Regions from separate parts of the Desulfosporosinus sp. BICA1-9 genome, predicted to be linked through region 1. Evidence: riboswitches for the same ligand, from Rfam matches in the RefSeq annotation. Region 1 holds a riboswitch; each other region holds the start of a gene.

Region 1 (8,177 bases):
TTCTATCGTTCATTTACCAGCACCTCCGGCAACAGCTGTTAACTGTTTTACTTTGGAATATTTGCATCTACCCAATCCAGCAGTTCATTGACACTATTCACAGTCAATCCGGTATTAGCCTTGGTTCGTTTGACAAGGACAGTCTCTAACCCTAATTCTAAGGCTGCCGAGATTTTCGTATCTGTCCCACCGGCGGACCCACTGTCTCGGGTCAAAAGAATATCTGCTCCATAGAATTTAAAAAATACTCTGTTCACCTCTTTGGAAAATTGCCCTTGCATAGCAACGATATCCCTGGGCGGAATGCCCATATCCTGGCATTTTTGGACCAAACGTCCTTCCGGTAGAACCCTGACAACTAAACGAGCCAATCGGGCAAAGGGGCTTCGCACAATGCTTTCCAGTTGGTGACTTCCTGTCGTGACGAAAACCGTTACAGGCTGCCCTTTCTCTTGATGCAAAGCACCTACGCGTTGTTCCAATTGGAGCAACCCTTCCTCCCAACTAAAGACTGGATAAATTAACGGGCTGGCAGGAATTATTGTCTCAGGTCTTTCTAACCTAAGATAAGGAATGCCCCGCTGTTCACACCATTGGCGCAAAGGGGCAAACTTCACACTGCTGGAAGGAGGGCTGGCATCAATGACTAATGAAGGCGATTGGAAACATATCTTTTCGCTCCATGATTGTATTCTCATTAGCTCAAGCCGTTTGAGCTTGAGACATTCACTAATCTCACGCGCCGCTGCTGTTTCTCCTAAAAGTAAAATCATTGCTAACCTCCATAGAGCTATACGTTCTAAGCGCTTTGCTGACCGCTCTTAGCTGGAATATTCTGAAATAAATCTTCTTTTGTTTTTGGTAAAGGGGTAGATGGAGGCAGCCATCCTTTTTTCACCAACTCACCATGCATTTCTATCAGCCATGGAATCGTCAAATCAGCTCGTTCCACAATCTCCGGGCGCATAAATAGTTCGCCTGGTACTCCATGCGCAATGACCTCTCCACGGCACATTATTGCTAACCTATCTGACCAGCTATAGGCTAAATCGACATCATGGGTCGATAGAATAATCGTTTTACCCTCAATGCTCAATTTTTCCAGAAGCTGCATGAACTCCTGGGAGTGACGAGGATCCATACCGGCGGTTGGCTCATCAAATATAATGACTTCCGGCTCCATTGCCAATACTCCCGCGATAGAAACCCGTTTTTTCTGTCCGTAACTTAATAAGTGAGTCGGTTTATCTTCCAGTTCTGTAGTCTCAGTATCTATCAAGGCTTGTTTAACTCTCTCTGTCACTACTTCTTCTGAAAGTCCGAGATTGAGAGGGCCAAAGGAGATATCCTGCCAAACGCTGGCGGAAAATAACTGACTATCTGGATCTTGAAAGACAATTCCCACTTTCTTGCGTAATTCGATCAGCGCCTTGTTTTTATAGGAAATATCTTGTCCCTGGTATTTTATTGAACCTGAACTAGGACGATAGATTCCATTAAAATGCATAAACAAAGTGGATTTTCCAGCTCCGTTTGATCCCAGAATAGCTAACCTTTCTCCCTTTCGAACTTGTAAATTCACTTTACGCAAAGCATTTGTACCATCCGGATAAGAATACTCTAAATCAACGGCTTCAAGTATGAACTCTGACAAACATATTACCTCCAAAGCAAATTCAATAAGATTAAAGGGATCTCGAGACCAGTTATTATGAGATAATTTTTGAGGCTAACGGGACGTTTCTTGGTAAGCACATTAATCTCTCCCGTGTAACATCGCGCTGCCATGGCATTGAAAAGTTCTTGGGATTTCACAAAAACTTTTCCAAAAAGAGCAGAGAAGAGCCGACTCATAGAACGGAAAGAACTTTTCTTGGAGACATAACCTGAACGAGAAAACTGGGCACGGCGAATCGTGGTGGCTGTTTCCATAAAGACAAAGATAAAGCGATAAATTAGCACCATTAATTCGGTAATTATAAAAGGAACTTTCATCTTGTGGAGTACTGCAATAAGTTCAGTGAGAGGAGTGGTCAAGGCTATAAAGTAGAGACATGATACAGCCCCTAACGATCTTAGAAAGAGATTAACTGCTGTGATCAGATCTGGGTAACGCATTCCTATGGTTAAACCATTAACCGTTTGAGCTAGCCAAAATCCAGCAGGATTGGTCGAAACTGAAAATGCAATCGTTAATACGCTTATCAGAAGAAACGAAAGAGGAACAAGCATAAGCTTTACAAAAACTCGGGCGGGGATGCCTGCTTTGATGACTATCCCCCCCGCCATTAAAGCTAAGACGATTAGAGGGGTGATTACCGCGGGAGCGGTTAGACACACTACCATGGTAATCATCGCAAAAAGTAGCTTTTCCGTGGGATGAACGGTTTTTAGATTATTGCTGTAGGCGAAACTATCTATGGCAATCACGCTTGATCCCTCTTATTTGCACTGTGTTTACCCTTCGAATAACCTAAATAATAAAAGACGAATCCGCTTCCGAGGGCAGCCTGCAAGGCAAACAAGAACGATTCAACTTCTCCGCTGGGTGGTTCCCAAAATGATTCAAACCAAGGTGTATAATCGGCGTTAAGCGCGCTGATCGCTTCTGATGCCTGAGCATCAGCACCAGCGAATTCAGCATCACGCGCAATATAAAGTGGGAAAAAAGCCAAAACAGCTACAAATACCAGAATTATCATGTTCTTAGAAAAGAGTTTCATGCTTTCACCCCCCGTTTAATGGAAGATAACGTTTTGCCAGTAAAGGCAGTTAAAATCTGTAACTCTTTTTGACTATAAGCTGTAAGGATATTAAATACCATTACCGTAAGTAAACCTTCGCTAATGGCTAAAGGCACCTGAGTGAACGCAAAAATGCCCATGAATTTGAGTATGGCAGCCGTTACTCCGCCTGAAGCCGCGGGAAAAGCTAGCCCCAACTGAATGGAGGTTGTAACGTAGGTCATTAGATTTCCCAAAGTTGCCGCCATAAAAATTGAGAGCCATTGGGGAGCCCCCAGCTTTTTTAAGCCTTTGTAAATTCCATAAGAGACAAAAGGGCCAACAATACCCATAGAAAACGTGTTTGCTCCTAAGGTTGTTATTCCTCCATGAGCCAGCAAAAGGGCTTGGAAGATTAAGACGATCATTCCTAAAACGGTCATAGCCGTAGGACCAAACAGAATGGTGCCTAAACCCACTCCCGTAGGATGCGAAGAGCTACCGGTTACTGACGGAATTTTCAAGGCCGACAAAACAAAAGCAAATGCACCTGCCATACCGAGCAGCATTTTTAGATTAGGGTAGAGTGTCACCGTTTTTTTAATGGAACGCACCCCTGCAATAACAAAAGGAATCATGGCGATCCACCAGAAGGCTGCCCAGTTAAAGGGTAAGAATCCTTCCATGATATGCATAGCATAAGCATTATCTGGAAAAAGGATGTATACAGACATAATGTAGGCTATTAATAAACCGAAATTCTTCATAGTGCGAAGACCCATAGTATTAACAACTCCTTTTCATACTATATGTTAAAAACCTAAATCTACTGTTTATCTACTTAACTATCTTAGATAATCTTTATCCACTAACTCCTATAGTTTTTCTCCATCACTTCCTATCTAAAAAAATAAAGAGACAACCTCACATCACTAATCTTATAAAGACAGCAATGTATCGGTTGTCTCGGACGGTGCGTTCTCTTCCACTTTCAAGTCGCATTCGCATTTTTGAAAGCAGATCCCGCTTGAACAAGACAGTTACCCTGCAGGTCAGTTTCCCTCGGGAAACCTTTTATGTACACTTAATCATATATAAAAGCCCTCCATAAAATGAAGGGCTGAAATAACAAAATTCCTGCCACCCATCCATCGTGGGTAAAGCATGTGAGCAATCAGGTTTCCTGGCTCAGGTTCCTCGTTTACTGCCTCCTTCCCAAGTTTCCTCAGTGGATTGTGGCAGAAACTCCCCGTTACAGTGGCGGGACCGCGCCGGATTCACACCGGCTTCCCTGTTTTGATTCTTCTGCTAAGAAAAATCACTTGCTCAACTATTTAACTTTGAAATAAATTTAACACGAAAAATCATCACAGTCAACAGAATCTTACCTTCACATGAACGTGAAGGGGAAGGCTCTTAAACGATCTACTATTCAACTTCTTGGATAATCGGCAAAATCACAGGTCTCCGACGAGTTTTCTCGTAAAAATGTTTACTCAAAGTATCTCGAATTTGGTTCTTTAAGACCGCCCATTCTGTGACGCGATTCTCCCGACACCTCGCCATTGTCTGCCGTATTTTTTGTTTAGCCTCGTCTAACATGGTCTCGGACTCCCGGACATACACAAACCCCCGGGTCACAACATCCGGTCCTGCCACGATGGCCCCGCTTGCACGGCTGATTGTTAAGACGACGATTAGAATACCATCTTGGGAGAGTTGTTTTCGATCCCTAAGCACAATGTTGCCGACGTCTCCAATCCCCAATCCATCGATCAACACCTTACCTGCCATAACCTTGCCACCTAGTGCAGCACCATGGCGGGTAAACTCAACGACTCCACCGTTTTCAGTGATAAAAATATTTTCCCGTGGAATACCCAGTTGTTCCGCTAGTTGAGCATGTTTGATCAACATGCGATATTCTCCGTGCACGGGCATAAAATATTGTGGTCGAACCATACTCAGCATTAATTTTTGCTCTTCTTGACTTGCGTGACCGGATACGTGCATTCCTTCTGCCGATTCATAGATAACATTGGCACCCAGCTTGAAAAGCTGATCCACTGTTTTGGCCACAGATTTCTCATTACCCGGAATTGGGCTCGCTGAGATAATCACCGTGTCTCCTGGTTGAATGGCCACATGCCGATGATCATGGTTTGCCATGCGGGTCAGTGCAGACATCGGTTCACCTTGACTCCCTGTAGTCAAGATACAGGCTTGATTCCCTGGTAAACTGATAATTTCGTCGATATCCATAAGGGTTCCCTCTGGAATATCCAGATATCCGAGTTCCTCGGCAATCCCTACAATATTCACCATACTTCGCCCTACAACCGCTACCTTACGGTTGGTATTAACAGCCGCTGTGATAGCCTGTTGAAGACGATAGACATTCGAAGCAAAGCTAGCAAGGATCACTCTATCCTTAGCATTACGAAACGCTTCATTAATCATTTCCCCCACATGACTTTCGGACGGCGTAAATCCAGCTCTTTCCACATTCGTACTGTCTGATAAAAGGCATAAAACCCCCTTATCACCGAGTTCCGAGAATTTATGAATATCTAGGATTTCCCCGGATACTGGAGTATGGTCGAGTTTAAAATCCCCGGTCACAATAATAGTTCCTAAGGGCGAATGAATAGCAATTGCTACTGCATCTGGGATGCTATGGTTGACACGAATGAACTCAATTCGAAACACTCCCAGCTTAATCACATCGCGGGGTTGTACAACAGTAGCATTAATATTGTTCAAATTATTCTCTTTCATCTTGGACTGAATAATCCCTAAGGTCAAGCGAGTTCCAAATAAGGGTACATTTAAGTCCTTCAACATATAGGGTAAGGCACCGATATGATCTTCGTGTCCGTGTGTAAGCAAAACTCCCAGCAGCATTTCTTTGTTTTCAACCAAATATGAGTAGTCAGGTATCACAATATCAATACCGGGCATGTCATCGTCAGGGAATGCTAATCCGGCATCAACAAGCACCATTTGATTATCATAGCGGATCACTGTCATGTTCTTTCCGATTTCTCCAAGTCCGCCCAATGGAATAATTTGTAACTTATGCTCTTTCGGCAAATAAATCCCTCCTGTTTAATTCTATCTCTCGCATTGTGCCTAAAAAGCTAAGGCATCCCCGTGATTTCTTTCGAAGCCCCAAAATAAAGACAACAAAAAGACGCGAAATAACATAACGAACACAATGACGCCCAAGCATTCGCCAGTATTTCGATTATCATCTATGAAACTAGCCGCACAATAAAGATAATATATTATAGCGCGAAAAACGAGGGCTGGCAAGTTACTTCAATTTCACTTAAAACATCTACATTCCTCTATCTGACAGATACTACGTATAAATTTCTAGAATTCGGGAACTATAGAAACAATGCTGTCTAGAAAGGTGGATAAAATCATGACCAATGTTGTTTGTTCTGCAATCAAATGTAGCCATAACGAGGATGGACACTGTCAGCTGGAGACCCTTAGTGTTACTTCAAGCTTGATGGACCGTGAAGCAGAGTGCGCTTTCTACGAACCTGGCAATCAATGATTCAGCGACTTTTTAAGCTTAAAACTTCATCGTTAAAGTCATCGCCCTTCAAGGTGATGACTTTAATTATTTTAGAAGCAGGAATTTCAAGGCTAGCAGAGAATGCTTTTTATTATAAAACATGTCATTTTTTCTACCTAAGGTAAAGGAAGAAGGGTGAATCGAATGTTAAACTCTAAAGAAGACCTTACCCTAGAACAAGCTCAAACGCTCTTGGAGGACTTTGCAAAGCGTTGGTTGGCCCACGATGGGCTTTGGTTCCAAGCCATTGAGCAAGCGCGCGGAATTGAAGAAGCGGTTGAGCGTGATGTTGAAGCATGGCGAAGGTTTACAGTCCTTGAAGCTAAACGCGTTATGGCCTTTTTGGGGTTAGCTGAGAATGGGGGGCTTGACGCACTGGAAAGAGCCTTGAGATTTAGACTGTATGCCTTTCTAAATGAACAAGAAAGCTTTAGACCAGATGATCATACTTTGATATTCCACATGAAGGATTGTCGTGTCCAGTCAGCCCGGAAACGCAAAAATCTTCCCGACCATCCTTGTAAACCAGTGGGAGAGGTTGAATACTCGTTATTCGCTTCTACGATTGACCCTCGAATCAAGACAACTTGTATTGCATGTCCACCAGATCCCCACCCTGAAGAATTCTATTGTGGATGGAAGTTTACTCTCAGCGAAGATTAACCAGTAACCGAGATAGAACCCCTGCTTCTTGTAGCAGAGGTTCTATCTCATTATATATAACGGGTCTTTTATAGTTTCTTTGTTACCTTGAAACGACTATCTAGTCATGAATTTGATCACCTTGTCTATACATTTTAGACAGCTCTAAACGATTGGGTGAACTGATTCAGAGGCTACCTTCAATTCAGAAAACGCTTGTGCTTGTTTGTTAGTATTACTTACTTTTATCTTCTTATGATCATTCATTAACTTTTCAAGAAACTTGATCTCTTCGTTTGTCGCATCGACAAGTGGTAGGCGGACTCTACCAGCTTTAATCCCGACCATATTCAGAATCGTTTTGATAGGGACAGGGTTCGATGTAATAAATATGCCTTTGAAGACTGGAAAGAGTTCAAGATGAGATTTTGTTGCTTGGGCCGTATCTCCAGCAAACCAGGCATCCACCATTTCTTTCATCTCATCTCCAATGATATGAGCTGCGACACTAATGATTCCGCTACACCCTAAGGCTAACATGGGTAGGGTCATAGAGTCATCCCCACTGTAGACCGCAAAATCTGAAGGCAACAATCGCTTTAATTCACTAACTTGATCGATTGAACCCGCTGCTTCTTTTAATGAGGTAATGTTGGGGATTTCAGATAGCCTTTTCACAGTCTCAGGCAATAAATTGGCTGAGGTCCTGCCTGGTACATTATAGAGCATCAAGGGTAGAGACGTTACCTCAGCGATCGCCTTAAAGTGCTGATACATCCCCTCTTGAGAAGGTTTGTTGTAATAGGGTACAACGGCCATCAGTCCATCCACGCCCGTTGTCGCAGCCTTGCGGGCGAGGGCAATACTGGAATTGGTGGAATTGGACCCAATCCCTGCAATGACGGTCGCTTTTGAGCCCAGAGCCCCTTTCACGGCCTTAAATAGCTCTATTTTTTCCTGATCCGTAACCGTTGGAGATTCTCCCGTCGTTCCACATACCACAACTCCATCTGATCCATGGGCGATTAAGTGCTGAGCTAAGCGTATGGCTTCTTGATAATCGACCTCTAACGCTTCATTCATGGGAGTTACCATGGCTGTCAAGATTCTTCCCAAAGACATCTTTCTCATCCTTTCTTCCCACTTATACTTTTATTCTAAGCAATTCCGAGACACCCACCTCTATAAGTGGGTTTTTCTTCTTCTGCTTTCTAAACTTCTAA
Region 2 (8,177 bases), on a different contig from region 1:
GTTCCACAGACTGTGCCCTTGCTTCACGTCTGGTTATGTTGCGGTGCGCGCGTATTGTTTCTGAGACAAGATCACCGATTGAGAAAAGGGGATCCAACGAGTTTACGGGATCTTGAAAAACAACGCCCACCTGAACACCGCAATAGCTGTGCCGTTGTTTTGCGGATAACCCGCGGACGTCCTGTCCACTTACCAATATCTCACCATCGATAATGCTTCCCTTGCACTCCAGCAAGCCCATAATGGACATGGCCGTAACGGATTTACCGCAACCGCTTTCTCCCACCAGCGCTGTAATTCTGCCACGGCGCACCTCAAAACTAATTCCATTCACCGCCTGAATGACATTCCCAGGCAGCCTAAATTCCACCTTAAGGTTCTTTACGCTTAGGACGACATCTTGTTGCCTACTATTTAAAAGCATTTTCTCAGCTTCATCTCTCCAGCGCATCTTTCAGTCCCTCTCCCAATAGATTGAACGCCATAACCGTCACCATAATTGCCGCACCCGGATAAATCATCAGTTGTGGCTGCGTTTGAATATATTGCCTGCTGTCGCTGAGCATGACGCCCCACTCCGGTGCCGGTGGCTGTGCCCCAAGCCCAATGAACGAGAATCCCGCTATGGCAAGAATAATCGTACCAACCTCCAGCGTTGCCAATACGATAATTGGCGATAGTGCGTTTCTTAAAACATGATGAAACACAATGCGCCGCTTTGAACATCCTGCCGCTTGCGCCGCCAGCACAAAATCCTGTTCCTTGATTTGCAAAACAATGCCGCGAATTAGTCTTGCATACCCGCTCCACCAGACACACGCCATGGCAATAATGAGGTTTTTGACGCTCGCACCGAGTATTCCCGTTACCGCCAATGCGAGAATCGAACTGGGAAAGGCCATGCAAATGTCGGTAAACCGCATAATGGCCGTATCAATTATCCCTCCTGCGTATCCAGCCAATAATCCCAGGGGGATGCTGATGAGCAACATCATGCCCAGCACAATCACAGCATACAGCAACGATGATCGCGTTCCCCAAATAATCCTTGATGCGATGCAGCGGCCAAGATTGTCCGTTCCCAGCCAGTTGGTTTTGCTCGGCGATTGCAACTTGTTTTTCATGTGTATCTCAACCGGATCGGTCGGAGCAATGAAGGGGGCGAGAAGAGCAATCGTACAGATCATTGCCACCAGACAGATTCCCACAATCGCCCTTTTGTCATGCAACAGCTTTTTTAAAAAACGAGGCGGCATTCTTTGCATAGAGCAACAGAATTCCTTCTTCACGGCATCACTCTCCTTTCGACATATAGTCAATTCAATTTAATACGCGGATCAATATACACATAAAGAATGTCGACTAGCAAATTAATGCCCACTATTACGACCGCCATCATCAGCACATATCCCTGAATCGCCGGTAAATCCTTATATCCAATGGAATCGAGCGCATATTTACCTAATCCCTGCCATGAAAATATGGATTCCACAATGAATGATCCTCCCAGCAGCCCCCCAAATGCCATACCCATCTGTGTGATGATGGGCAGTATGGCATTTTTCAGCGCATGCTTGCCGATGACGTAGCGCTCAAGCAAGCCTTTCGCCCGAAGTGCTTTGATATATTCCTTTCCCAGAACATCGAGCATACTGGTTCGAAGCAGGCGGATATACGGTCCTACATGGCCCAATGCCAGCGTAACTGCCGGCAGTATGATTGTATTCGAAGAACTGTTGCCCACTACCGGTATCCATTTGAGACGAGCGCCAAATATATACAGAAGCAGCAACCCCAGCCAAAAAGATGGCATCGATACGCTTAAAAACGAAAAATTCCTTCCCAGTCGATCCAACCAAGATTCGGGATACATCGCAGACAAGATGCCCAGCGGCAACGCGATTAGCAATAGCAGTGCCATGGCACAAAGGGCAAGTTTCAGCGTAGCGGGAAACCGCACTATAAGTTCATCAAGAATCGGCCGTTTGGATTTATACGAAGTTCCAAGATCCCCTTTGAGCACGCTTTTGAGCCAATTTCCATATTGTACGGTGAGCGGTTGATCCAGCCCCAGTTCCGTCCGAATAATTTTTACTGCTTCTTCTGTCTGCTGTCCCCCGTTGTCTCGCGCAATGATCGAAGCCGCATCTCCTGCCGAAAGATGGGTCAGCGTAAATGTAATAATAGAAATTGCGAGTAGAATCAGAATAAGACTGAACGCTCGTTTTATAATAAATCTCAGCAAGGTACAATGCTCCCTCCCATACTTACGCTGCAGATAAATCGCAGCTCATATCTTTTTCTGCTCAAACTGTGAAGAAACCAGTTCCCTGTAGAAGCCTTCCTGCGTAATCAGTTGTTCGTGTCTGCCAATTTGCATGATTTTTCCGTGATCCATCCCAACCAGCCTATCGGCCACCATGATGGTAGACAGTCGGTGAGCCAGCACCAGTATATATGAACCGCTGATGAGCACATCTATGTCACGGTATTTTCCGGCATACCCGCTTTCTATACTCTTATAAAACAGTTGATGCATTGTGAGGATATCTCTTTCCTTGATGGCTCATTATCACTCAACCCTTTTGCTTTGGCTGCTTTCATATAATTAAGGTTCATTATTTCAATAACATTTGTTCGAAGTAATCTAGTATATGTAGCTACATAACCAAGGCTTAAGTAAACGCCAGTAAAAGAATATTTTGAATTTTATTTCCCGCTACTACAAGTCGCTCCCTGCCGTCAGCGTAGTCTCTCCATTGGCTATACTGTTTAAGATGTCGTTTCCGTAAACAGCCATTGTTACAGATATATCGGCCTGCTTAGACGGGTTCTTGTCAAAAACAGCCGTTACAGGCGCTATAGTACTGTTCGAATCTGTTGCCGCATAAGCCGGTTTAGCCAAAGGAATTTGCATAACCAGTATGGAAAGCATCATTACAGCTATCAACAGCCCTAAATAAAACTTTCGAAATTTTCTTTTCATTTCTATTCTTCCCCTTCTCCATACCTCTAACTAAAATATCCCCTCGGTTACTTTGAACATTAAAAAGCCTCTCAACCGATTGGTCAAAAGGCTAAAAATACTGATAATCATATATTGATGCCAGCACTTTTAACACCTCCCCCTATCGCTCGTAGAGTAGTTGGTGTATAAAATACAGGCAGGTCTTCTGACTCTGGATCATCAATGTTTCGCACCTTCCCAGACTAAACCAGTGACCTTAACGAAACATCTCCCCATCACAGCGGCGGGACCGTGCAGGAATTGCACCTGCTTCCTTTTTAAACCGAAGCACACATGCTCCGATACCTGAATTTTCTATATTAGTTCAATTTTACTTTTATAGCCCATTGGTTTTGCCGACGGGATAATTCTTCGAGTTCGTCTTCAATATCTATAAACTTCACTAGCCACTGAATCCTCTGCTCCTTTTCCGAATTATACTTCCCCAAGATTTCTCCTCGCGCATCAAGCAACGCTTGCCTGTGCTTTTCCATCTCCTGATTTTGCTCTCGATGTCTCACCAGTCAGGCCTCCTTCAAGAAAAACAAAAAAACCTCTACAGAATACCTGTAAAGGGATATAGTGACTCCGCTAGCCGGATAAAATACGCTGACTTCCCGACATAAACGACACCTCCCCTATCTTCCGTAGGCTCCTGTGTTGATCCGTAATGAGCAGGTTTCCTGGCTTTAGTTCATCATAGCCCCACGTCTTCCCAGATAAAATCCAGTGACATTTTGTGAGGCAACTCCCTATTACAGTGGCGAGACCGCGTCAGATTTTACTGACTTCCCTTTTAAATTCTTTCCCTTAGAAAAGAATCACTCATTACCTAATATTGAATTGTTTTCATTATAACCTTAACTTTAAATTTTTGTAAGCCCTGTCAGCTCAAAAAATCACACCAAGCATTTTTTATTTATACGCCAAGATTGTAATTAACATCTTCTCAATCTCTTTAAGCTCTTTATTGTTTCGCTTTGCGTAATCATCCACTTGAACCTTATCACTTCTGTGGATATCAAAATATTTTGCATCTTGAGAGCTGAAGTACAGACCGCACACACTAGCAACAGGATCCATCATATAATGTTCTGTTAAAGTTATACCCGTATTACTTTCTCCCTCTAAAAGCTGAAAAAGTTTTGTTTTTTCAGCATGATCCCTAAGACAAGGGTATCCAAAGGCAGGTCTTATTCCCCTAAATGACCCTTTTAATAAAGATTTAAGCTCTAGATTTTCATCTGGAGCGTATCCCCAATAATCCTTTCTTACCTGAAGATGTAATAACCCCGCGAAGGCTTCTGCTAACCTATCAGCAAGAAGTTTTACCATAATTGCTCCGTAGTCATTGCCTTGTTCTTTAAGGTTCTCGGCATATTCCTTAGCACCAACGCCTGCCGTTACAATAAATCCGCCTAAATAATCAGTTTTTCCACTATCCTTAGGGACTATATAATCCGCAAGGCATCTATAGACATTATCCTTGGAAATCGTTTGTTGCCTTAACATATTGAAGGTTGTAACACTTCCATTATGGTACATTTCAAGGTCATCTCCTAAAGAGTTAGCAGGAAAAATACCCAAAACAGCATTTGCTGTAAGTATGTCTTCCCTCTCTAGTAAATCTAACATTTCATTGGCATCATCAAAAAGCTTTTTAGCTTCTTCACTATATTTAGGATCTTCCATAATTTTGGGATACACCATGCCCATACCCCAAGCTACAAAGAAATAAGACCAATCAATATAGTTTCTAATCTCGCTGATGGGGAAATTTTTCAAATGTTTAGTTCCAATTAAGTTTGGAACGCTTATACTTTCCTTATTCCAATCTATTTTAAATTTCTTTTCTCTAGCTTCTTCCAGTGGCACAAGCTTTCTTTCAATTTTCCCGTAGCTTTCTCTTAGATTTTGGTATTCCTCCTCAATTTGGGCTAAATACCTATCTCTTTCATTCTTATCGACCAGCTTTTTAGCAGCTTCTACGGCTTTTGAAGCGTCAACGCTATACACGACTCCCTTTGAATATTTAGGTGCAATCTTTAAGGATGTGTGAGTCTTAGAAGTTGTTGCTCCACCAATCATCAGGGGAATATTAAACCCTTGCCGTTCCATTTCCTCCGCCACATTAGACATCTCATCTAATGAGGGAGTAATAAGTCCACTCAGGGCTATGATATCTGCATTTTCTTTTTTTGCTGTTTGGAGGATTACTTCGCAAGATGCCATTACTCCAAGATCAATAACTTCAAAATTATTGCAAGACAGAATGACTGAAACGATGTTTTTGCCTATATCATGGACATCACCCTTAACCGTTGCAACGACCACTTTTCCTGCACTGCTACTTTCACTACTCTTCTTCTCTGCCTCAATGTATGGTAATAAAAAGCCTACAGCCTTTTTCATAACTCTTGCGCTTTTTACAACCTGCGGGAGAAACATTTTGCCTTCTCCAAATAATTCTCCAACCACCTTCATTCCATCCATCAGCGGTCCTTCAATAACCTTTTCTGCTCTGTCATATTGTCTTCTGACTTCTTCAACGTCTTCTTCTATGAATTCCGCTATGCCTTTTACTAAAGCATGTATTAATCGTTCCTTGCAATCTTTCTCTCTCCAGGCAAGTTTATTCTCAACTTGATCCCCACCAGACGCTTTGTATTTTTCCGCAAACTCTAAAAGTTTTTCGGCAGAATCCGGTGTTTTATTCAAGATCACATCTTCAACCTTTTCCAGGAGCTCCTTATCTATTTCATCATAAATTTGAATCATACTTGGGTTTACAATAGCCATATCAATTCCTGCAGCAATAGCGTGATACAAAAACGCAGAGTGCATAGCTTCCCTTATGGCATTGTTTCCTCTAAAGGAGAAGGATAAATTACTTACCCCACCACTTACCTTGGCATAAGGAAGATTTTCCTTGATCCATTTTACGGTGTTAATAAAATCGACCGCGTAATTGTTGTGCTCTTCAATCCCTGTGGCAATTGCTAAAATATTAGGGTCAAAAATAATATCAGTTGGTGGAAACTTCACCTTATTCACTAATAAATCATAAGCTCTTTTGCAAACTGCAATTCTCTTCTCAAAAGTATCTGCCTGGCCTTGTTCATCAAAAGCCATTACCACAACGCCCGCACCATATCTTTTAATTAACGTCGCTTGCCGAATAAACTCCTCTTCCCCTTCTTTTAGGCTTATAGAATTTACAACTGCTTTACCTTGAATTGCCTTTAAGCCTACTTCTAAAACCTCAAATTTTGATGAATCAATCATCACTGGAACTCTGGAAATATCTGGCTCGCTAGCGAGAAGCTTAAGAAATATATCCATTTCACTTAAGGCATCAAGTAGCCCATCATCAAAGTTTATATCTATAATTTGTGCTCCGTTTTCCACCTGTTCCTTGGCCACAAATAATGCTTCTTCATATTTTTTCTCTCTAATTAGTCTTGCAAACTTAGCTGATCCAGAAACATTCGTTCTTTCCCCAATATTGACAAAATTATTTTCTTTCTTTATGACAATGGCTTCAAGACCACAGTAAACAGTCTCTTTCTCGATCAGAGGAATTTTTCTTGGTTTGATACCCTTAACCGCTTCACTGATCGCTTTAATATGCGCCGGTGTTGAACCGCAACATGCCCCGACAATATTTAAATGACCTTCCTCTGCTAATTCCTTTACCAAAGCCGCAGTTTCTTCCGGACGTTCCTCATACTCCCCTAGGGAGTTTGGCAGACCTGCATTTGGATGGAAGGTTACATACCGATCTTGTGTTTTGGAAAGATCTTTAATGAAAGGAATTAAATCCTTAGCGCCAAAGGAACAGTTTAATCCTATGCCAAGAATTTCATCACCCTTCATAGTGTGTGCAAAAGCTTCAAGCGTTTGACCGGATAAGATACGACCACTTTTATCCGCAATAGTACCTGAGATAATTATAGGCAGTGTTATACCTTTTTCCTCAAAGACATTTTCAGCTGCAAATATAGCTGCCCTAGCATTTAAGGCATCAAATATTGTTTCAATAAATATAATATCTACTCCACCATCTACAAGCCCCTGTACCTGCTCCCCATAAGCAAGTACGAGTTCCTCAAAGCTAATATTTCTTATTCCTGGGTTTTCAACATCTGGTGAAAGGGATGCTGTTCTATTGGTAGGCCCAACTGAACCTGCTACAAAACGCGGTTTACTTGGATCAACGTTAGTAAAAAGATCTGCCTCTTCTCTTGCTAGCTTTGCTCCTTGGAAGTTAAGCTCATAGACCTTATCCTCCATACCATAATCCTTTTGAGATATTCTGGTTGCATTAAAGGTATTTGTTTCAATAATGTCCGCCCCAGCTTCTAGATAACTTTTATGAATAGCTTTAATAATCTCTGGATGAGTAATATTTAAAAGGTCATTATTCCCCTTTTGGCTTCTATGACAATTACAACTTCCGGTAAACTCTTGCTCATTTAAGTTATATCCTTGGATACAAGTCCCCATTGCGCCATCCAGGACAAGAATTCTTTCCTTTAAATAATCCTCGATATTATATCTCATTAGTTAGCCCCCTTAATTTTGAGTAAATACTTTTGATGTATTTGAACCTAATACATTCACTATAGCATGATAAAAGAGATATAGGGTAACTCTAAAAAGCTATGGCTTGTTATAGCATAAAACTATAACAAGCCATTTTAGGGCATCTTATAAATAAGGTATATAATTATGATTTTAGACGTGTAATAGGTTTCTACAGTGGAATCATCTATAGATTTTTAGTTACTTTGTCCAATTCTTGCACATAAGCTGTCGCAAGCCTGCTAAGCGTTACACTTTTATGTGAAATCCATCCTACAGTAATAGTTTCATTAATATTCAAGGGTATTGGGATGATGTTATTGCCGTTAAGGTCAGCACTTAAAACGCCTGTTGAAATGGTGTATCCATTTAATCCGATCAGAAGATTAAACAGAGTTGCCCTGTCGCTCACACGGATACTCTTTTTATGAGATAAGGTACTCAATATTTCCTCTGAAAAATGGAAAGAATTGTACTCTCCTTGTTCAAAGGACAGGCAGGGATACGAATCCAAATCCTCCAACGTGACTCTCTCTTGCTTTGCCAGCGGATTTTGAGTACTGATGAAAACATGAGGTGCAGCTTT
Region 3 (6,893 bases), on a different contig from region 1:
GCATGACTGGTGAAACGACGGGAGAAAATTAACAAAAAGGAAGAGCGTAGATATGTATAAATACAGAGTGTATGGGAGCGAATTGTCATGATTACAGCCACTGTTCATAGTTTAGAAGGTGTTATCTGCAGACTTGGGTTAGACCCACTCACAGTTAACCGCTTTATGGAGGAGTGGTTACAAACTGCACACGAGGTTTCTTTTGAGGAGGCTAATGAGGTAGCTTGTATATTGAACAAAATGAAAGGATGCACTAAGTACTACTTAGCCCCAGATCCTATACAAGAGGGTTATCAGGTCGTGCTGATCGTGAGGAAAAATCGGGTAATTACTATACTGACTCAGATAACTAATTCCTTTTACGGCGTACCTGAGGCTAAGACGGTGGATGGTACACGTATGATTAGAACACTAGGGGGAGAGATGTATGAAGACTATGGCAATTGGGTTAGACATCTTAGAAAAAGACGTGAAAAGTGTTTTAATAGAAAAAAACTCAGATTCTAGAGAACGCTATTGTATGGATGGAGAATAAATCATTCGGAGAACCCTCGTCGGTTCGCACTTGACCAAGTATTGTCTATGTGATATGTTTAATTTGCCATTTTAACAATTTAATAATTTAACAAATGAGCAAGCGATTTTTCTTAACGGAAAAATAATAACAGGGAAGCTGATGTAAATCCAGCGCGGTCCCGCCACTGTAATGGGGAGTTTGTGCTACATCCACTGAGGAAACTTGGGAAGGAGGCACTAAACGATGAACCTGAGCCAGGAGACCTGATTGCTCATATACTTTACTCACGATGGATGGGTGGAGGGACCTGAGTTTATCTGGCCCTTCAAATTTTGGAGGGCCTTATCTATTTTATGGGTACATATTTGCTTTCCCGAGGGAAACTGACCTTTTGGGTAAAAGTCTTCTGCTAGCGGGATCTGTTTTCAAAAATGCGAATGCGACTTGAAAGCGGGGAAGAACGCGTCGTTCGAGACAACTGATTCATTACTGTCTTTATGATTAGTGATGAGGGGTTGTCTCTTTATTTTGGCTAGCTATTACAGCTTTGTAGAAGTGTGAGGAAGGGGCACTTTCATTAATTTTTGTGCCTTGAGTACAGCGAAAGGAATGACCACTTATTATGAATATACAAAAAGAGCGAGACTGTTTGAAATTGGCGTTTTATGGAAAAGGGGGAATCGGAAAATCGACGGTAGCGGCCAATATTTCTGTAGCGTTGGCAATGCAGGGTCTTAAGACCTTGCATATTGGGTGCGATCCTAAGGCAGATTCCACAAGGTGTCTCGTAGGGCGTAAAATTCCCACGGTCTTGCAACAATTGCAGGCCAAGCAACTTGGTATTTCCCGCCAGGATATTGTATTTCCTGGCTTTGGCGGTGTTAACTGCATTGAAGCCGGAGGCCCCGAAGCTGGTATTGGGTGTGCTGGCAGGGGGATTATCACCATGATGGAGGAGTTGCAGTATCTGGAAATATGGGGTGAAGCCTGGGAAACTGTTATTTATGATGTGCTGGGGGATGTAGTGTGCGGTGGCTTTTCTGTTCCGATGCGTGAAGGGTATGCCGATACAATTTATATCGTAACATCATCGGAATTTATGTCGGTATATGCTGCCAACAATATTATGAAGGGGATCAGTAGAAGTCAGGAGACAAGGCCGGTAACCCTGGGGGGGTTAATTCACAATTGCAGAAATCCTGAGTCGAGTAGAGCGGCAGTTGAACAGTTTGCGATTTTAACAGGTACGCGGGTAGTGGATGATGTCCCTTTCAGTCGGGAAATTGCTCTTTCGGAACTTGAAGGCAAAACAGTTCTGGAAAAGTTCCCGGATTCAAAGGCAGCTTGTTTCTTTAAGGATTTGGCAGGTGTTATTACTGAGAATCAGGGTTATAGGCCAGTCAAAGCGCTTGAGGACGAGGAATTAGAAAAACTCAGTCACTATATGCTAGACCTGGAATTGCGAAAAGCATAGATGGATGGGTACCGGAAAGCGGAGGAAATGGAATTGTCTTGCACGGGATATATAAGAACAAGTAGCGGCGAAGAAAAGATTAAGCTTGCGGATATCGCGAATAAAATGCCGCTTGATAGTTTTTTTGATAGGGGTATAGCGGACGATGAGTGCGGGGAACTGGTCAATTTGGTCTTATGTGTGCCGGGAATTGATGTAGTGGCGGCAGGTCCCTCATCCTGTTCCAGAGTATTATATTTCAGGGCCGGGAAAAAGGGCTTGAACGAAAAGTTATTCCTACTTCCGGTTTCCAGCAACGATTTTGCTACCGGGAAGCATCTGGAAAAATTAGAGGAGGCGCTAGAAAGCCTTGTTACAACGCGTCGGTCAAAAGCGATCATCGTTTATATTACTTGTGCCGATATTCTGATGGGTACTGAGTTTGTAAGCTTAACAAAACGAATAGAAAGCCGGTATGGGATACCGGTGAAGGTTTTTGAGCGGGGGCCGCTTGCTCGGAGAAGGACACTTCCTAAAGAGCGGCTCTGTGGTATTTTTGTCGATTTGCTGCAAAGGGGCGTCCTGCAAGAGACGAAAAGCCACATCAATCTGTTGGGAGACTCAGGAAAACTCCCTAAGGATTTCGGCCTGAGACAGATACTCAGGAACTATTGTACCGGTGAGGAAATCAGAGAATTTGCCGCGCTGGACTCCTACGAAGAATTTGAGGACATGGCAAACGGAAAGTTAAACATCGCCTTGGATCGTTTTGGTTATGATTTGGCGGTGCGCATGTGGGAAAAATGGAACATACCCTTCCTATATTTGCCTGCCTGCTACAACATGAAAGAGATTAAGCATAACTATGCAGCGTTGATGGAGGGAATGCAGGTTACTTGGGATTTTAGCCAGGATGCCAAAGAGTACCACAGAGTTGCTGCCGAAGTAGCTGTGGCGTTGGTTGGAAAACGAATTGCGGTGGGGATTGGGCCAAGGTCCTTTGAGCTCGCCCAGGCGCTGGAGTTGATCGGCCTTTCTGTTGCTGCAATATTTGCCGAAACAGTGAACAAGCAAGATATGACGTATATTCAGGCGCTTTCTGCCACGGGAAGCCAGGCGGAGGTTTTCTTGGTTTCCAACGTAACTGTTGAAACGCAGATGGGCGGATTTGAAGGAATAGACATTGCTATTGGAGAGAAAGCATCATTTTATTGTCTAAAAGCCAAAGAAATAGTGGTGAGTGCCGACTATCGTTTCGGATATGAGGGGATCATAGAAATTTTGGAGGGTATGAGATGAGCAGTTTTTTGTCCCGCATACCTTCGTTGGCAAGTGACTATTCTGGTGCCTGCTCTGTTCTCCTTGCTTTGCATTCACTTAACCTTCTGTACTCGCCCGGCGGGTGTAGTAGCGCAGTCATCGAATGTGATGAAATCAGGGATTTGCGGCAGACTTTGTTCTTCAGTTCCAAGTTGGGGGAGATGGAAGCCGTCATGGGCGCAGCAGAGGAATTCCTGTTTCATGCGGAAAGGCTCCGGGCGCAAAATCGGCAGACCGAACTCATCGCAATTATTGGTACGCCGGTCCCAGCTTTGACGGGAGTCGATATCGGGGCAATGGCGGATAGGCTGAGCAAGCGGACAGGCTTGACCGTCTTGGCGCTTCCGACGGAGGGATTTGAGACCTATTACTCCGGCGTTTACTATACGCTGTTAACCTTGGGCAAGCGTTTTCTGGAAAGGAGGGAAAAGAAGAATAATCAAGTGAATATCATCGGGTATACGCCTCTAAGTCTTGGCAAGGAAACACATTTAACCGAACTCATGGATGAACTGGGGCAGTGCGGTCTTGAAATTAATTGTTCGCCAATAGAGAAAATTGATATGAAAACCTTTCAGAGCATGTCTTCTGCTGGCTTGAACCTTGTCGTGTCCCATGAGGGTGTAGGGCTTGCCCAATATATGCAAAAAGAATATTCGATACCTTATGTGATGAATTTGCCTGTGGGCTTGTGGGGTATGCAGCGGCTGTTTCAGGTTCTGGCGGAGATAGTAGACATTCCTCGGAGTAACGCAAGCAAGCAACGATACGCTCCAACTGGTAGGGCACAGCCTAGACAAAGGGCCGTCGTGATCGGCGAACCACTTTTTGCTTCCTGCATGGCTTCTTGTCTGCATAACGACTTTGGGCTTGACTATGTTGAACCAACCAGCTTGATGAAAATGGATAGACGAATGAAGAAAGTATATCAGGAAGAGACGCTTTTCGGGGTTCACTTGTTTGAAGGCGAGGAAGCGCTGGGAGAGTGGATAGATAGAATACAGCCGGATATCATTGTCGGAGACCCACTTTATCAGGGACTTCTAGGCGAAGGCAGTACCCGGTATGTGCCTATCCCGCATGTAGGGTTGAGCGGACGGATGTATGCCGATGCACATTACGCGTACATCGGAAGAAGAGGATATGACTATTTAGCTGGTTTTTTCGGTGGATAAATCTTTTAAGGAATATAACGGAGGGGGAATTTTTATGATCGAGCACCGTAATAGAAAGATGCATTTATTATCACTTCTACTAGTCGTGTTTTTAGTGTTAAGCGTTGCGGGGTGTCAATCCAGCGGGAATGGAATGAAAACGTCAGCTGACCAAACGTCCGGGACAAGAATTGTTACCGATTTGGTGGGCAACCAAGTAGAGATTAAGGTTAATGTGGAAAAGATTGCCATCGTGCCTATTCCTTGGGCTACTATTGTCTATGCGGTTGATGGGTCAGGGAAAAAAATTGTTGGTATGCATCCGTCTGTGATGAAAGCCTACCAGAAAAACATCTTGAAGGACATGGCTCCTGAAATGGCCAACGTCAATTCGACGTTCGTCGATAATAACTTCAACGTCAATTACGAAGAAGTAGCTAAGCTGAAGCCTGATTTAGTTGTCATTTGGGATTACCAGCTGGAAACTGGTAAAAAGTTAGCAGAACTCGGTATACCTTCTGTAGCTATCAAATATGGTACTCTTGAGGATTTGCAAAACGGCATCAAGCTGGTTGGTGAGATATTAAACCAGCAAGAGCGGGCAGCTGCGCTTATCAAGTATCAACAGGACACCAACAGCTATCTGAAGTCCAAGGAGAGCGCACTAGCGGGCAAAGACAAACCTAAGACCCTGTATCGGAGAGATGAACAACTTCAAGTAGCCACAGGTGAATCTGTGAACAAAATCATGATCGACACTGCAGGCGGGGTGAACGTGGCCAATGAGGTGACGGGGGATAACTGGAAGAAAGTCACAATGGAACAAGTTATAGCCTGGAACCCGGAAGTCATTATCCTAAGTAACTTCTCCGATATATTACCCGAAGATTTATATAAGAACAAGTTTTCAGGACAAGATTGGAGTAAAATTGATGCTGTAAAAAACAAACGAGTGTATAAAGCACCTATGGGTATTTATCGCTGGGATGCGCCGTGTGTGGAAACCCCATTGATGATCAAGTGGCTGGGTAAGGTTTTTCACCCTGAGGTGTTCACGGATTACGATATGAGGGCAGACCTGAAAAGTTTTTACCAGAAATACTTCAATTACAAACTAACTGACCCAGAACTAGATCGGATTTTGAATAGCAAACTTAATCCTGACCTGAAAATATAACCGAACTTGGTGATTGGGTATAAAGCACGTCAAACCATCTTTCTTCTATGTTGAAGGGCAAGGAAAATACACTATGATTTGCAAACAAAAGAACTTGAAGTTTGTGTGGCTTGCCATGCTGCTAATCTTGGCGGGGACGTTTTTTGGATCGCTGTTCGGGGGCAGATATTTTATTTCTCCGGGTGAAGTCGGGAAAATATTAATCGCGGGACTCCTCGGTGGGGAACAAGATAGCATAGCTGCTTCAGTGGTCTGGAATCTCCGCTTGCCAAGAACGCTGTTGAACGCTTTAGTCGGGGCTGGGCTGGCTGTCGCGGGGGCGTCGTTCCAAGGGGTTTTTAAGAATCCCCTGGTAAGTCCCGATGTGCTGGGTGTCAGCTCTGGTGCGGCATTTGGAGCCGCTTTTGGCATATTGCTTTCGGGCGTTAATCAGCTGGCCACGGTCTTAGCGCTGGTCTTTGGCATCTTGAGTGTGTTTATGACCTACACACTTTCTAAGCTGCGCGGAGAATCGTCAACCTTATCGCTTGTGTTGTCCGGCATGATCATATCTGCGGTATTCAGCGCCTTAATCTCGTTGATCAAATACGTTGCAGACCCCTACGACAAGTTGCCTGCTATTACTTATTGGTTGATGGGGAGTTTCGCCAATTCCTCCTACAGTAATTTGAAGCTGGTTGGAGTTCCCATTCTCTTAGGCATTGTTGTCTTGCTGCTCCTTAGATGGCGGATTAATATCCTTTCCTTGGGGGATGAAGAGGCTTATTCTTTAGGGGTAAACCCCGTGAGGACAAGGCTGGTCATTATTGTTATGGCTACCTTCATTACGGCCGCTTGTGTGACAGTTACAGGGGTGATCGGCTGGGTAGGTTTGGTTATACCGCATATCTGCCGTATGCTTGTGGGAGAAGACCATAAGAGCCTGCTCCCTGCCGCTTGTATTGTGGGAGCGATTTTTATGATTATTGTCGATATGATTGCGCGAACGGCGACGGCTGCAGAAATCCCGATCGGCATCTTAACAGCCCTTGTGGGGGCACCGTTCTTTGCGATCCTATTTAAAACATCGAAAGGCGCTTGGCAATGATACTTGAAGTTAAAAATGGATATTTCGGATATACAAAAGACAATAATCTATTACAGGATATCTGCTTTACCCTCGGCGAAAAAGAGATTATGACTGTCTTAGGCCAGAACGGGATCGGCAAAACGACGATCCTAAAGTGCGTGACAGGGATTCTGAAATGGAGGCTAGGTGAGACGTTGATCAAT

Evidence for each region. Region 1 has a riboswitch for cobalamin ahead of JL57_RS16170 (energy-coupling factor ABC transporter permease). Riboswitches for the same ligand answer to the same signal wherever they lie in the genome.
Region 2: it holds a riboswitch for cobalamin, as region 1 does, so the genes downstream of both, JL57_RS26485 (hypothetical protein) here and JL57_RS16170 (energy-coupling factor ABC transporter permease) in region 1, are expected to answer to the same signal.
Region 3: it holds a riboswitch for cobalamin, as region 1 does, so the genes downstream of both, JL57_RS06405 (nitrogenase iron protein NifH) here and JL57_RS16170 (energy-coupling factor ABC transporter permease) in region 1, are expected to answer to the same signal.

The regions. Positions count from the first base shown of each region.
Region 1 is NZ_JUEE01000135.1:24,956-33,132, forward strand. It holds gene JL57_RS16145 (DMT family transporter) at 1-13, opposite strand, end outside; gene JL57_RS16150 (precorrin-6A/cobalt-precorrin-6A reductase) at 48-773, opposite strand; gene JL57_RS16155 (energy-coupling factor ABC transporter ATP-binding protein) at 800-1,654, opposite strand; gene cbiQ (cobalt ECF transporter T component CbiQ) at 1,660-2,430, opposite strand; gene JL57_RS16165 (energy-coupling factor ABC transporter substrate-binding protein) at 2,427-2,723, opposite strand; gene JL57_RS16170 (energy-coupling factor ABC transporter permease) at 2,720-3,505, opposite strand; cobalamin riboswitch at 3,879-4,060, opposite strand; gene JL57_RS16175 (ribonuclease J) at 4,152-5,816, opposite strand; gene JL57_RS34645 (DUF1540 domain-containing protein) at 6,154-6,291, shown strand; gene JL57_RS16180 (DUF6125 family protein) at 6,457-6,975, shown strand; gene dapA (4-hydroxy-tetrahydrodipicolinate synthase) at 7,120-8,076, opposite strand; gene dapG (aspartate kinase) at 8,166-8,177, opposite strand, start outside.
Region 2 is NZ_JUEE01000213.1:24,043-32,219, forward strand. It holds gene JL57_RS26460 (ABC transporter ATP-binding protein) at 1-451, opposite strand, end outside; gene nikC (nickel ABC transporter permease subunit NikC) at 435-1,289, opposite strand; gene nikB (nickel ABC transporter permease) at 1,316-2,245, opposite strand; gene JL57_RS26475 (hypothetical protein) at 2,291-2,539, opposite strand; gene JL57_RS26480 (X2-like carbohydrate binding domain-containing protein) at 2,723-2,986, opposite strand; cobalamin riboswitch at 3,146-3,332, opposite strand; gene JL57_RS26485 (hypothetical protein) at 3,328-3,528, opposite strand; cobalamin riboswitch at 3,663-3,851, opposite strand; gene metH (methionine synthase) at 3,923-7,570, opposite strand; gene JL57_RS26495 (LysR family transcriptional regulator) at 7,779-8,177, opposite strand, start outside.
Region 3 is NZ_JUEE01000047.1:652-7,544, reverse strand. It holds gene JL57_RS06410 (hypothetical protein) at 88-507, shown strand; cobalamin riboswitch at 623-803, shown strand; gene JL57_RS06405 (nitrogenase iron protein NifH) at 1,140-1,991, shown strand; gene JL57_RS06400 (nitrogenase component 1) at 2,025-3,269, shown strand; gene JL57_RS06395 (nitrogenase component 1) at 3,266-4,465, shown strand; gene JL57_RS06390 (ABC transporter substrate-binding protein) at 4,500-5,621, shown strand; gene JL57_RS06385 (iron ABC transporter permease) at 5,695-6,708, shown strand; gene JL57_RS06380 (ABC transporter ATP-binding protein) at 6,705-6,893, shown strand, end outside.